2 regions of the Serratia fonticola genome follow, and region 1 is predicted to be linked to the other one. Evidence: predicted binding sites of a transcription regulator. Region 1 holds the regulator's gene; the other holds the start of a gene.
The links. The regulator sigma-54, encoded in region 1, starts transcription at its own class of promoters, with help from an activator protein. The targets are predictions, from matches to a motif close to GTTGGCACANNTTTCGCTNT.

Region 1 (7,372 bases):
TGTTCGATATGGGCATCGATCTGAATAATGCCAACATCACCGACGTCATGACGCTGGGCGGTATCCGGGTGCGCCCGAACCTGCTGGCGGTCGATGCGCTCAATCTGATGCAGCAACGCCATATCACCGCCGTGCTGGTTGCCGATGGCGACCAATTGCTGGGTGTGGTACATATGCATGACATGCTGCGCGCTGGCGTCGTTTAATGAAAGGAACCCACTGCATGAGTCTGGTTGAAACCTGTTACGGGCCGGTAGCTGAAGAAGTCATGGCCCGCGCCGGGAAAATCCGCCTGTTGATTTGTGATGTCGACGGCGTGCTGTCAGACGGCCTGATCTACATGGGTAATAACGGTGAAGAGCTGAAAGCCTTCAACGTCCGTGACGGCTATGGCATCCGCTGTCTGAAAACCTCGGGTATCGAGGTGGCCATCATCACCGGGCGTTCGGCCAAACTGCTGGAAGACCGGGCAAAAACGTTGGATATCACCCATCTGTATCAAGGGCAGTCCGATAAGCTTTTGGCCTTCCGTGAACTGTTGGATAAACTGTCCCTGATGCCAGATGAAATCGCCTACATCGGCGACGATCTGATCGACTGGCCGGTCATGGCCGAAGTCGGTCTGGCCGTCGCGGTGGCCGATGCGCATCCATTATTGTTACCTCGTGCCCATTATGTCACCCGTATCAACGGTGGCCGTGGTGCGGTGCGCGAGCTGTGCGACCTGATCCTGCTGGCGCAAAACAAGCTGGAGGACGCCAAAGGGCTGTCAATATGAGTAAAACCAAACTTTGGATCACCATCTTGCTGACCGTGATCGTGCTGGCGCTGATTGGCTGGAACATGGCCGATTTCAGCGATGACGGCAACTCGGTACCGGTCAACAACCAAGACCCGACCTATCAGAGCCAGCATACCGTGACCGTGGTGTACAATCCGGCCGGGCAGCTAAGCTACAAGCTGGTGGCAGAAGAGGTTAAATATTACACCGCCGATGAGTTAAGCTGGTTCACCCAGCCGGTGATGACGCTGTTTGATGAGCATGCCGTGGCCACCTGGTCAATACGCGCCGATCGCGCCAAGCTGACCAAAAACCGCATGCTGTATCTGTACGGCCACGTGGAGGTGAACAGTTTGACAACCACCTCACAGCTGGAAAAAATTAAAACCGACAATGCCCAGATTAATCTGGTCACCCAGGATGTTTCTTCCGATGATGAAGTAACCCTGTTCGGCACAAATTTCACCTCTAACGGCATGAAAATGCGTGGCAATCTGCGGAACAAAACCGCTGAGCTGATTGATAAGGTCAAGACCAACTATGAAATTCAGAACCAAAAGCCAACTCCGTAATCTGTTGATCGTCAGCCTCGTTTTGACCGCCAGCTCCCCCGCATTGGCGTTGAAATCCGACTCTGACCAACCGGTAAGTATCGACTCGCTGAAACAGTCGCTGGATATGCAGAGCAACGTCAGCACCTTTACCGACAACGTGGTGATCAAGCAGGGCACCATCGAGATCAAGGCCGACAAGGTCGTGGTCACACGCCCGGGTGGCGATCAGAACAAAACCTATATTGAAGCGTTCGGCAATCCGGTAACCTTCTACCAGATGCAGGACAACGGCAAGCCGGTGAAAGGCCATGCGCAGAAAGTTCGTTACGACGTCGCGACACAGCTGATCACCCTCACCGGCAACGCCTACCTGGAACAGCTCGATAGCAACGTGAAGGGCGACCGTATTACCTATCTGGTGCCACAGCAGCAGATGCAGGCGTTCAGCGATAAAGGCAAACGCGTGACCACGGTTCTGGTGCCATCACAGTTGCAAGACAAAAACGGTCAAAAGAAGAGTAACTAATTACTTATGGCAACACTCATCGCAGAAAACCTGGCGAAAGCCTACAAAGGCCGCAAAGTCGTTGAAGACGTGAGCCTGAAAGTGAAATCTGGCGAGATCGTCGGCCTACTGGGGCCAAACGGTGCCGGTAAGACCACCACTTTCTACATGGTGGTTGGCATCGTTCAGCGCGACGCCGGGCGCATCGTGATCGATGACGAAGACATCAGCATCCTGCCGCTGCACGCCCGCGCACGCCGCGGTATCGGCTACCTGCCGCAGGAAGCGTCGATTTTCCGCCGCCTGAGTGTTTACGACAACCTGATGGCGGTGCTGGAGATCCGTAACGATCTCACCAGTGAGCAGCGCAACGATCGGGCCATCGAGCTGCTGGAAGAGTTTCATATCTCCCACCTGCGGGACAACCTGGGCCAATCGCTTTCCGGTGGTGAACGCCGCCGCGTGGAGATTGCCCGTGCGTTGGCCGCCAACCCGAAATTTATCCTGCTGGATGAGCCTTTCGCCGGGGTTGACCCGATTTCCGTTATCGATATCAAGAAAATTATCGAGCACCTGCGCGACAGCGGCCTTGGCGTGCTGATCACCGATCATAACGTGCGTGAGACGCTGGACGTGTGCGAACGTGCCTATATCGTCAGCCAGGGCAAGCTGATTGCCCACGGCACGCCGGACGCCATCCTGGCCGATGAACAGGTGAAACGCGTTTATCTGGGCGAAGAGTTCCGCCTGTAGGTTCCAGCGGCAGGCCAACAGGCCGCCGTTAACGGAAGTAGCAGAAGATTATGAAGCAAGGTTTGCAACTCAGGCTCAGCCAGCAACTGGCCATGACCCCCCAACTTCAGCAGGCTATCCGCCTGTTGCAGCTGTCAACGCTTGAGCTCCAGCAGGAGATCCAACTGGCACTAGAGAGCAACCCGCTGCTTGAACAGACCGAAGACCAGCACGAAGAGATCGACTCCAAAGAAAGCGTCGAGACCGAAGGGCTAGACACCCGCGAAGCGCTGGAACAGAAGGACATGCCCGAAGAGCTGCCTCTGGATGCTACCTGGGATGAGATCTATACCGCGGGTACCCCTTCCGGCACCGGTACCGACTATGGCGATGATGAACTGCCGGTCTACCAGGGCGAAACCACGCAAACGCTGCAGGACTACCTGATGTGGCAAGTGGATCTGACGCCGTTCTCTGACACCGATGCCGCCATCGCCACTTCGATCGTCGATGCCGTCGATGACACCGGCTATCTCACCGTACCGCTGGAAGACATTCTGGAGAGTATGGGTGACGATAATGTGACGATGGACGAGGTCGAAGCGGTATTGAAGCGCGTACAGCGTTTTGATCCGGTCGGCGTCGCGGCGCGCGATCTGCGTGATTGCCTGTTGATCCAGCTTTCCCAGTACGCCAAAGACACGCCCTATCTGGCGGAAGCCCGCCTGATCGTCAGCGAGCATCTGGATTTGCTGGCCAACCACGACTTTCGCAGCCTGATGCGAACAACTCGCTTAAAAGAAGATACACTGAAAGAAGCGATGGTGTTGATCCACTCGCTCGATCCGCGCCCTGGTCAGTCGATCAATACCGGTGAATCCGAGTATGTGATCCCGGACGTGCTGGTGCGCAAGGTGCAGGATAAGTGGGTGGTAGAGCTTAATGCAGACAGCATCCCACGGCTGAAAATCAATCAGCAATATGCGGCACTGGGCAACACGGTGCGCAACGATGCCGACGGCCAGTATATCCGCAGCAATTTGCAGGAAGCGAAGTGGCTGATCAAAAGCCTGGAAAGCCGGAACGACACGCTGCTCAAGGTGACCCGCTGTATTGTCGAACAGCAGGAGGCGTTCTTTGAACAGGGTGCAGAATTTATGAAGCCCATGGTGCTGGCGGATATCGCCCAGGCCGTGGAAATGCATGAATCGACAATCTCACGCGTGACGACGCAGAAGTTCCTGCACAGCCCGCGTGGTATTTTCGAATTGAAGTATTTCTTCTCCAGCCATGTGAATACCGACAGCGGTGGCGAAGCCTCCTCTACGGCGATCCGGGCGTTAGTGAAGAAATTGATCGCGGCGGAAAACCCTGCCAAACCGCTTAGCGACAGCAAGCTGACCACGATGCTTTCCGATCAGGGGATCATGGTGGCGCGGCGCACCGTTGCCAAGTACCGAGAGTCTTTGTCCATCCCGCCGTCCAACCAGCGTAAACAGTTGGTTTGACCTCTATAGAGAAGGAAGACATTATGCAGCTCAACATTACCGGACACCACGTCGAAATCACCGAACCAATGCGTGAGTTCGTCAACACCAAGTTTGCCAAACTCGAGCAGTATTTTGACCGCATTAACCAGGTATATGTCGTACTCAGTGTGGAAAAAGTGCAGCAGATTGCGGAAGCAACGGTGCATGTGAATGGGGGCGAGTTGCACGCCACCTCGGAAAAAGAAGATATGTATGCCGCAATTGACTGTCTGATCGACAAACTGGCGCGTCAATTGAACAAACATAAAGACAAACTAAAGCAACACTGACATTCTGGGCCGTTATGCAATGCGTAATAGCCCACATCGTAGTCGCATTGGCTACACGGCAACCCTCGGCGCAGCACCTGTATAGGTATGCGCCGATAAGCCATCAGGGTTAAACAGGCGAAAAACCGTTTCATGAAGGTTATCAGCGCAAGCCTACTTTCCAATGGTAAAGCAGGCTTGCAATAAAGCGACAGGACGCGGTTTTAAGTGAAGATGAGATGAACAACGAAATAATGCAATTAAGCTCGGTGTTAAACATCGAGTGCACCAGAAGCTCGGTACACTGCACCAGCAAGAAACGGGCTTTGGAAATTATCAGCGAGCTGGCGGCCAAGCAGCTTAACCTACCTTCGCAGGTGGTGTTTGACGCAGTACTCACCCGGGAACGTATGGGCAGTACCGGTATCGGCAACGGTATCGCGATCCCACACGGCAAACTGGAAGAGGACACTTTGCGGGCCGTTGGCGTGTTTATCCGCCTTGAGCAACCTATCGCCTTTGATGCCATTGATAATCAACCGGTCGATCTGCTGTTCGCCTTGCTGGTACCGGCCGATCAATGTAAAACTCACTTGCATACGCTGTCGCTGGTTGCCAAACGGCTGGCCGACAAAACCGTGTGCCGCCGCCTGCGCGCAGCGCTGAGCGACGAAGAGCTGTATCAGATCATCACCGAGTAACCAGCGGCTGGCGTGACTTTCCGCCATGAAAACGCTACTGTTTTACTTACGATATATCCGGGCCGTGGCCCGGATAATAGATCCTAACGGTGGCGATGAGCGCCATTGAGATGCCAGGGGAGTTACCACATGGTGCTGATGATTGTCAGCGGCCGTTCCGGTTCGGGGAAATCCGTCGCCTTGCGGGCGTTGGAAGACATGGGTTTTTACTGCGTTGATAACCTGCCCGTGGTGTTGTTGCCACAGCTGGCCCAGACGCTGGCCGAACGTAATAGCTCCGCTGCGGTAAGCATCGACGTCCGTAACATGCCGGAATCGCCGGAAGTGTTTGAATATGCAATGACCCAGCTGCCGGAGAGCTTCACGCCGCAGCTGCTGTTCCTTGATGCCGATCGCAACACCCTGATCCGCCGCTACAGCGACACCCGTCGCCTGCATCCTCTCTCTGCCAAGAACCTGTCGCTGGAAAGCGCGATCGATGAAGAAAGCGATCTGCTTGAGCCACTGCGTTCCCGTGCCGATCTGATTATCGATACCTCGGAAATGTCGGTGCACGAGTTGGCGGAAATGCTGCGTACCCGTCTGTTGGGCAAACGCGAACGCGAGCTGACGATGGTGTTCGAATCCTTCGGCTTCAAGCACGGCATTCCTATCGATGCCGATTACGTGTTCGACGTCCGTTTCCTGCCCAACCCGCACTGGGACCCTAAACTGCGCCCGATGACCGGCCTGGATAAGCCCGTGGCCTCGTTCCTCGATCGCCACACCGAAGTGCACAACTTCATCTACCAGACCCGTAGCTATCTGGAACAGTGGCTGCCGATGCTGGAGACCAACAACCGCAGCTATCTGACCGTCGCCATTGGCTGTACCGGCGGTAAGCACCGTTCGGTGTACGTGGCTGAACAGTTGGCGGATTATTTCCGTTCACGCGGCAAAAATGTGCAATCACGTCACCGCACACTGGAAAAGCGTAAACAACAATGACGGTCAAGCAGACGGTTGAGATCAAGAACAAGCTGGGCATGCACGCCCGGCCGGCAATGAAGCTGTTTGAGCTGGTGCAGAGTTTTGACGCCGAAGTGCTGCTGCGTAATGACAGCGGCACCGAAGCGGAAGCCAGCAGCGTGATTGCGCTGCTGATGCTGGATTCCGCCCAGGGCCGCCAGATCGAAATTGAAGCTACCGGGCCGCAGGAAGTACAGGCACTGGCAGCGGTGATTGAGCTGTTTGAATCAGGCTTCGACGAAGACTAATCACCGTATACCCGTCGCCTTTCAAGCTGTAGCGTTGTTACCTGCACTCACTTACCCCAGTCACTTACAATAGTAAGCTCCTGGGGATAAGTGAGCTTGGCGCCTAGCTACAACTTGAAATTCATAGGGTATAGGCGGTGATTAATTAATATCGAACCATCACCGATTTCAACTCGGTATAATGCTCGATAAACGCGCTGCCGAACTCTCTACCCATCCCCGACGATTTGACCCCACCGAACGGCAACGCCGGATCGAGGAAGGTGTGCATGTTGATCCACAAGGTACCTACTTCAATCCGCGGGATCATGCGCATCGCCTTGCTGAGATCGTTAGTCCACAGGCTAGCGGCCAGGCCATAAGGCGAATCGTTGATCATGGCGATCATCTGCTCTTCATCCTCATAGGCCAGGAAAGTGCCTACCGGGCCAAAGGTCTCCTCACGCATTAACGCATCATGCGGCCCGTTAGCGCGGATCGCCGTCGGCGCAACAAAGAAGCCAGGACCTGCCAACGCCTGACCGCCGCAGACGATGTGGCTGCCATCAGCCCGTGCCTTGTCAAACAGCGCCAGTACCTTGCGGTAATGTGCCTCGTTGGCCAGCGGCCCCACTTCCGTGCTCTCATCCAGCGGTGAGCCCACCTTCATGGCCGCCAAGCGCTGCGTCAGCTTTGCCAGTACCTCATCGATATGGCTGGCAGGCAGGTAGAAACGCTCTGCTGCGGCACAGATCTGGCCCTGATTCAGGTAGCCCGCCTCGATAATCCCGTCGACCATCTTGTCGACCGAGACGTCCGCCAGAAACGCGGCGGCATTCTTACCCCCCAGTTCCAGCGTGGTACGCACAATCCCTTGTTCCATCGCCGCTTTCCCCACCGCGATCCCGGTAGGCACCGAGCCGGTGAAGGTCACTTTGGCGCAACGCGGATGGGCGATAAGCATAGGGCCAAGACGTGCGCCTGAACCATTGATCACGTTGAGGGCACCTGCCGGGATGCCCGCTTCCGTTGCCAGTTCGGCCACCCGCAGCATGGTTAGTGGCGT
Region 2 (7,372 bases), 600 kb from region 1:
CTGTGGGTAGTGCTGAGGCCAATAATTACAGTGCAGGCGGTTGGTATTCGATAACACCACCACGCGATGCCCTTCGTTGCGCAGGCGATGCATAATCTCGATCACTTCAGGGCGCAGGGCGACAAACACCGCCTGCCAGCCGGTGGCAAACTGCTCGAAGCTGAGCGCTATCCCCATCTCCTCACAAAGTTTGGCCGCAAAGTCTTCGTCGCTAATCTCGCCGCGCTCGTGCTGTTGGAATACTTCACCCATGCTAAAACGTTCGGACAACGTCGCCAGCGGTGTGCCGCTCAGGTTGCTCCACACGCCCAGTACACGTTTGAAATCGATATCGACAATCACATTACCTAAATCAAAGATATACAGCATAGTCCTCTCCCATGGGCCAGTGAGATTTTACTGTAACGGGAAAAGTTAAGGCTGAACAGGGAGCAGTGTGAAAAGCGCATGGCGCGCCGCAGAAAGGGGGAAAGACAGAGGAAAAAACTCAGGGCGCTGTGACACGCCCTAAGTATTGCGGATTAAATCGGCGAATTAAGCTTCTTTAGGACCGCGGTTGGCACGCTTACGATCGTTTTCCGTCAGGTGACGCTTACGGATACGGATCGAGATTGGCGTCACTTCTACCAGTTCGTCATCATCGATGAATTCCAGAGCTTGCTCCAGAGACATTTTGATGGCCGGAACCAGGGTAGTCGCTTCATCGGTACCCGATGCGCGCATGTTGGTCAGTTTCTTACCGGTCAGGCAGTTCACGGTCAGGTCGTTAGAACGTGAGTGGATACCGATGATCTGGCCTTCATACACTTCAGCACCGTGGCCCAGGAACAGCTTACCGCGATCTTGCAGACCGTACAGAGCGAACGCTACCGCTTTGCCCTGGCCGTTAGAGATCAGCACGCCGTTCTGACGCTGGCCCACTTCGCCCTGACGTACATCGTCGTAGTGGCTGAAGGTGGAGTACAGCAGACCGGTACCAGAGGTCATGGTCATGAATTCGTTACGGAAACCGATCAGGCCACGGCTTGGGATCACGTAGTCAAGACGCACACGGCCCTTGCCATCTGGATCCATGTTTTTCAGGTCAGCTTTACGCTCACCCATCGCCTGCATCACAGAACCCTGGTGCTGTTCTTCGATGTCCAGCGTCACGTTCTCGAACGGCTCTTGCTTGCGACCATCGATTTCGCGGAAGATAACTTTCGGACGGGAAACCGCCAGTTCAAAACCTTCACGACGCATGTTTTCGATCAGAACCGACAGGTGAAGCTCACCACGGCCTGAAACACGGAATGCATCAGCATCTTCGGTTTCTTCAACGCGCAACGCCACGTTGTGTACCAGTTCCTTGTTCAGACGCTCAAGGATTTGGCGTGAAGTCACGAACTTGCCTTCTTTACCACAGAACGGTGAGGTATTGACGTTAAAGAACATGCTTACGGTAGGTTCATCAACCGACAGTGCTGGCAACGCTTCAACCGCGTTCACATCACAAATGGTGTCAGAGATGTTCAGCTCGCCCAGACCGGTGATGGCAACGATGTCGCCCGCTTCGGCAACGGTGGCTTCGATACGTTCCAGACCCATATGGGTCAGCACTTTACCGATTTTACCGTTACGGGTTTTGCCTTCGCTGTCGATCAGGGTGATCTGCTGGTTAGGCTTGACTTTACCACGCTTGATACGGCCGATGCCGATAACGCCCACGTAGTTGTTGTAGTCCAGCTGCGAGATCTGCATCTGGAAAGGTGCTTCCAGCTCAACCTGCGGCGCAGAGACGTGATCGACAATCGCCTGGTACAGCGGAGTCATGTCTTCGGACATATCGTTATGGTCAAGACCCGCGATACCCATCAATGCGGATGCATAGATGATTGGGAAGTCGAGCTGTTCGTCGGTAGCGTCCAGGTTAACGAACAGGTCGAAGACCTGATCCACAACCCAGTCAGGACGCGCACCAGGGCGGTCAACCTTGTTGATTACCACGATCGGTTTCAGACCATTGGCAAACGCCTTCTTGGTCACGAAACGGGTTTGCGGCATTGGGCCATCCATTGCATCCACAACCAGCAGCACCGAGTCGACCATTGACATCACACGCTCTACCTCGCCGCCGAAGTCGGCGTGTCCTGGGGTGTCTACGATGTTGATGCGGTAGTCTTTCCAATTAATGGCGGTGTTTTTTGCGAGGATGGTAATCCCACGCTCTTTCTCCAAATCGTTGGAGTCCATTACGCGTTCTGTCGCTTCTGAACGCTCTCCGAAAGTACCGGATTGTTGCAGCAACTTGTCAACCAGGGTGGTCTTACCATGGTCAACGTGGGCAATAATGGCGATGTTACGCAAATTTTCGATCACAGCTTTGCCTCAGGCATTAGAAATAGCGCGCTATTGTACACGTATTAAGCGAGGTACTAAACAAGATCACAACACTCTCTTATAAACAACTGTGTACAGGCTAGTTTGTGATCCCTTTCACGGTGCAAAAAGCAGCAATCGATGATGTTTTGCACCATTCCAGTGCCCTACCCCAGGTTATTTGCACCACCATAGTGCATTGCATCGCTAATGGTGCATACTGGCAAAGAGCAAAACCCGCACAAACCGGCGATTTTTTCGCTTTTATAAAGTTGGCACAGTTTTCGCTTTAGTCTACACAGGGCAAAAACAGGCCATCACACAGATTCGTTCCACGACGATGACAACGATAAATCCGGGAGAGTTAAGTATGTCCGCTGAACACGTTTTGACGATGCTGAATGAGCATGAAGTGAAATTCGTAGACCTGCGTTTCACTGACACCAAGGGTAAAGAGCAACACGTCACCATCCCTGCTCATCAGGTAAATGCCGACTTCTTCGAAGAAGGTAAAATGTTTGACGGCTCCTCAATCGGTGGTTGGAAGGGCATCAACGAATCTGACATGGTCCTGATGCCAGACGCCAGCACGGCGGTTCTGGATCCGTTCTTCGAAGAATCTACCCTGATCATTCGTTGTGACATCCTCGAGCCAGGCACCATGCAGGGCTACGATCGTGACCCACGCTCAATCTCCAAGCGTGCTGAAGACTTCCTGCGCTCTTCCGGCATCGCCGATACCGTGCTGTTCGGGCCAGAACCAGAATTCTTCCTGTTTGACGACATTCGTTTCGGTAGCAGCATCCGTGGCTCTATGGTAGCTATTGATGATATCGAAGGCGCATGGAACTCCAGCACCAAACTCGAAGGCGGCAACAAAGGCCACCGTCCAGCGGTCAAAGGCGGTTACTTCCCAGTGCCACCGGTCGACTCTTCACAGGACATCCGTTCTACCATGTGTCTGACCATGGAAGAAATGGGTCTGGTAGTTGAAGCTCACCACCACGAAGTGGCTACCGCAGGTCAGAACGAAGTGGCTACCCGCTTCAACACCATGACCAAGAAAGCCGACGAAATCCAAATCTACAAATACGTGGTTCACAACGTGGCTCACGCATTTGGCAAAACCGCGACCTTCATGCCAAAACCGATGTTCGGCGATAACGGCTCAGGTATGCACTGCCACATGTCACTGTCCAAGAACGGTACCAACCTGTTCGCTGGCGACAAGTACGGCGGCCTGTCTGAAATGGCGCTGTTCTACATTGGCGGCATCATCAAACACGCTAAAGCAATCAACGCCCTGGCCAACCCGACTACCAACTCATACAAGCGTCTGGTCCCAGGCTACGAAGCGCCGGTTATGCTGGCTTACTCTGCCCGTAACCGCTCTGCGTCTATCCGTATCCCAGTGGTTGCCAGCCCGAAAGCGCGCCGTATCGAAGCTCGCTTCCCGGACCCAGCGGCTAACCCATACCTGTGCTTCGCCGCGCTGCTGATGGCTGGCCTGGATGGCGTGATCAACAAGATCCACCCTGGCGATGCCATGGATAAAAACCTGTATGACCTGCCGCCGGAAGAAGAAGCTGAGATTCCAAAAGTGGCTGGCTCACTGGATGAAGCAATGGCCGCACTGAACGAAGACCGTGAATTCCTGACCCGCGGTGGCGTATTCACCGACGACGCGATCGATGCCTACATCGAACTGCGTAAAGAAGAGATGGATCGCGTGCGCATGACGCCACACCCGGTTGAGTTCGAACTGTACTATAGCGTTTAAGTCATAGCGTTTAAGCCATACCCGCGCTGTCTGCGGATGGCGCATCGCTCGCTATTTATCTAAGCCGTTTTTTTGTTGCCGTGGAAACTTTTAGCCCATCTTCGGATGGGCTTTTTTCTCCACCGTATGTTCTGCAAAACTATTTCATACCGTGATGGTTGCGGATGGAGTAGGATGGATGCACTAAAAAGGTGCAGGAGACTGCTGTATGGCAACCGGCAAGCTGCCCGATGCTGGGCAGATCCTCAATTCTCTCATCAACAGCATTTTGCTGTTGGATGACACACTGGCGATCCACTACGCCAACCCGGCGGCACAACAGCTGCTGGCACAGAGTTCTCGTAAACTTTTCGGTACACCGCTGCCCGATTTACTCGGTTATTTTTCGCTGAATATCGATCTGATGCGCGAAAGCCTGCATGCCGGCCAGGGCTTTACCGATAATGAAGTTACCCTGGTAGTCGACAGCCGTGCCCATATCCTCTCCCTGACCGCTCAGGCGCTGCCAGAAGGCTTTATTCTGCTTGAGCTGGCCCCAATGGACAATCAGCGTCGCCTCAGCCAGGAGCAGTTACAGCACGCCCAACAGGTTGCGGCTCGCGATCTGGTGCGTGGCTTGGCCCATGAAATCAAAAATCCGCTCGGCGGTTTGCGGGGTGCCGCGCAGTTGCTGGCCAAAGCCTTGCCAGACCCTTCGCTGACGGAATACACCAAGGTGATCATCGAACAGGCCGATCGGCTGCGTAATCTGGTAGATCGCCTGCTAGGGCCACAGCGCCCCGGCCAACATATTACCCAGAGTATCCATCAGGTAGCGGAACGGGTCTTCCAACTGGTGTCGTTGGAGAAACCCGATAACGTCACGCTGGTGCGTGATTACGATCCTAGCCTGCCGGAACTGGCGCACGATCCCGATCAAATCGAGCAGGTGTTGCTCAATATCACCCGCAACGCGCTGCAGGCGCTGAGCGAAACCGGTGGCACCATCACGCTGCGCACGCGTACCGCGTTTCAGATCACCCTGCACGGTACCCGCTACCGGCTGGCGGCACGGATCGATGTTGAGGATGACGGCCCGGGCGTACCGGCCCTGTTACAAGACACTCTGTTCTACCCGATGGTCAGCGGCCGCGAAGGCGGTACCGGCCTGGGGTTATCCATCGCCCGTAATCTAATCGATCAGCATTGCGGAAAAATTGAATTCAACAGTTGGCCAGGTCACACCGAATTCTCGGTTTTCCTGCCTATTCGCCAGTGAGGTTTGTGCTATGCAACGAGGGATAGTCTGGATCGTCGATGACGATAGCTCCATCCGCTGGGTGCTCGAACGTGCGCTCACCGGAGCTGGGGTGAACAGCGTCACCTTCGACAGCGGCAATGCCGTGTTGGAAGCATTGGCCACGCAAACTCCCGACGTGCTGCTGTCAGATATCCGCATGCCGGGTATGGATGGCCTGGCGCTGCTCAAGCAGATCAAACAGCGTCACCCGATGCTCCCGGTCATCATAATGACGGCGCATTCGGATCTGGACGCGGCGGTTAGCGCCTATCAACAAGGGGCGTTCGATTACCTGCCAAAACCCTTTGATATTGATGAGGCCGTCGCGTTGGTAGAGCGTGCCATCAGCCACTATCAAGAGCAGCAGCAACCCGCTCGCAACCAACCCGCCAACGATCCCGTCGCCGATATTATTGGTGAGGCCCCGGCGATGCAGGATGTATTCCGCATTATTGGGCGCCTGTCGCGTTCCTCCATCAGCGTGCTGATCAACGGGGAGTCGGGAACAGGGAAAGAGCTGGTTGCCCATGCGCTGCATCGCCACAGCCCGCGCGTCAAATCACCATTTATCGCCCTGAACATGGCCGCGATCCCCAAAGACCTGATCGAATCTGAACTGTTCGGCCATGAGAAAGGGGCGTTTACCGGCGCTAATCAGATCCGCCAGGGCCGTTTTGAACAGGCCGACGGTGGCACGCTGTTCCTGGATGAAATCGGGGATATGCCGCTGGATGTGCAAACCCGCTTGCTGCGGGTGTTGGCGGACGGCCAGTTCTATCGCGTGGGAGGCTATGCGCCGGTGAAGGTAGACGTGCGTATCATTGCCGCTACCCACCAGAACCTGGAGTTGCGCGTCCAGGAGGGCAAATTCCGTGAGGATCTGTTCCACCGCCTGAACGTGATCCGCGTACATCTGCCGCCGCTGCGCGAACGCCGTGAGGATATTCCACGCCTGGCGCGCTATTTCCTACAGGTGGCCGCGAAAGAGTTGGGTGTGGAGGCGAAGAACCTGCATCCGGAAACCGAAACCGCCCTCACTCGCCTGCCGTGGCCGGGCAACGTACGCCAGTTGGAAAACACCTGCCGCTGGCTGACCGTGATGGCCGCCGGACAAGAAGTGCTGATCCAGGATCTGCCCTCGGAACTGTTTGAAACTGCCGCGCCGCAAGCCAGTAGCCACGGCTTACCGGACAGTTGGGCCACGTTGTTGGCACAGTGGGCCGACCGCGCGTTACGTTCCGGTCATCAAAACCTGTTGTCCGAAGCTCAGCCGGAAATGGAGCGCACCTTGCTCACTACCGCGCTACGGCATACCCAGGGGCACAAGCAGGAAGCTGCCCGGCTGCTGGGATGGGGCCGGAATACCCTAACCCGTAAGCTGAAAGAATTAGGGATGGAGTAAGTAATACCCCTCACCCTAACCCTCTCCCAAAGGGAGAGGGGACCGAACGTGCTACAAATTACCCCTGCGCTCAACTGCTACATTGTTCTTGAGAAGTGCCACAGAATAACTCCATACCTGATATCAACTCCGTACCAGCTCCCTCTCCCTGTGGGAGAGGGTTGGGGTAAGGGGAAATTGATGATTAAAAATACAATCCAGCGCACAAAAAACCAGCGATTTAAGGCTTTTACCGGATATGCGGCAGCAGTATGATCGAAACGCAAACTCAGGAGGCTTTTGATGCTGGATACACTCATCGTCTTTCTTACCCAAGGCGCAGACGTCGGCTCTGCCGTCAGCCATTCACCGCAGGCGGCCGTTGCCACGGTGTTGTGCGCCGCACTGATAAATTTCTTCAGTTAACAGGGCACAGCACGCTGCGCCTCTACACATCCGCCGTGGTGTTGCGCGTCAGATAACCCGGGAGAACTGTTGGGCGCGGGCCTGTTTACGCAGGTAGATATCGAAGCACATGCAGATATTGCGGATCAGCAAGCGCCCACGAGGCGTG

Region 2: glnA (glutamate--ammonia ligase) is a predicted target of sigma-54. The motif match lies at 2,630-2,649, and genes of this name have one in related genera.

What each region holds. Positions count from the first base shown of each region.
Region 1 covers NZ_CP011254.1:1,107,476-1,114,847, forward strand. Annotated here, with positions in the region: gene kdsD (arabinose-5-phosphate isomerase KdsD) at 1-206, shown strand, start outside; gene kdsC (3-deoxy-manno-octulosonate-8-phosphatase KdsC) at 224-778, shown strand; gene lptC (LPS export ABC transporter periplasmic protein LptC) at 775-1,353, shown strand; gene lptA (lipopolysaccharide ABC transporter substrate-binding protein LptA) at 1,322-1,861, shown strand; gene lptB (LPS export ABC transporter ATP-binding protein) at 1,868-2,593, shown strand; gene rpoN (RNA polymerase factor sigma-54) at 2,644-4,080, shown strand; gene hpf (ribosome hibernation promoting factor) at 4,104-4,391, shown strand; gene ptsN (PTS IIA-like nitrogen regulatory protein PtsN) at 4,610-5,071, shown strand; gene rapZ (RNase adapter RapZ) at 5,201-6,058, shown strand; gene npr (PTS phosphocarrier protein NPr) at 6,055-6,327, shown strand; gene WN53_RS04845 (aldehyde dehydrogenase family protein) at 6,473-7,372, opposite strand, start outside.
Region 2 covers NZ_CP011254.1:1,706,175-1,713,546, forward strand. Annotated here, with positions in the region: gene yihX (glucose-1-phosphatase) at 1-369, opposite strand, end outside; gene typA (ribosome-dependent GTPase TypA) at 535-2,358, opposite strand; gene glnA (glutamate--ammonia ligase) at 2,729-4,138, shown strand; gene glnL (nitrogen regulation protein NR(II)) at 4,347-5,396, shown strand; gene glnG (nitrogen regulation protein NR(I)) at 5,407-6,819, shown strand; gene WN53_RS28590 (YshB family small membrane protein) at 7,102-7,224, shown strand; gene hemN (oxygen-independent coproporphyrinogen III oxidase) at 7,273-7,372, opposite strand, start outside.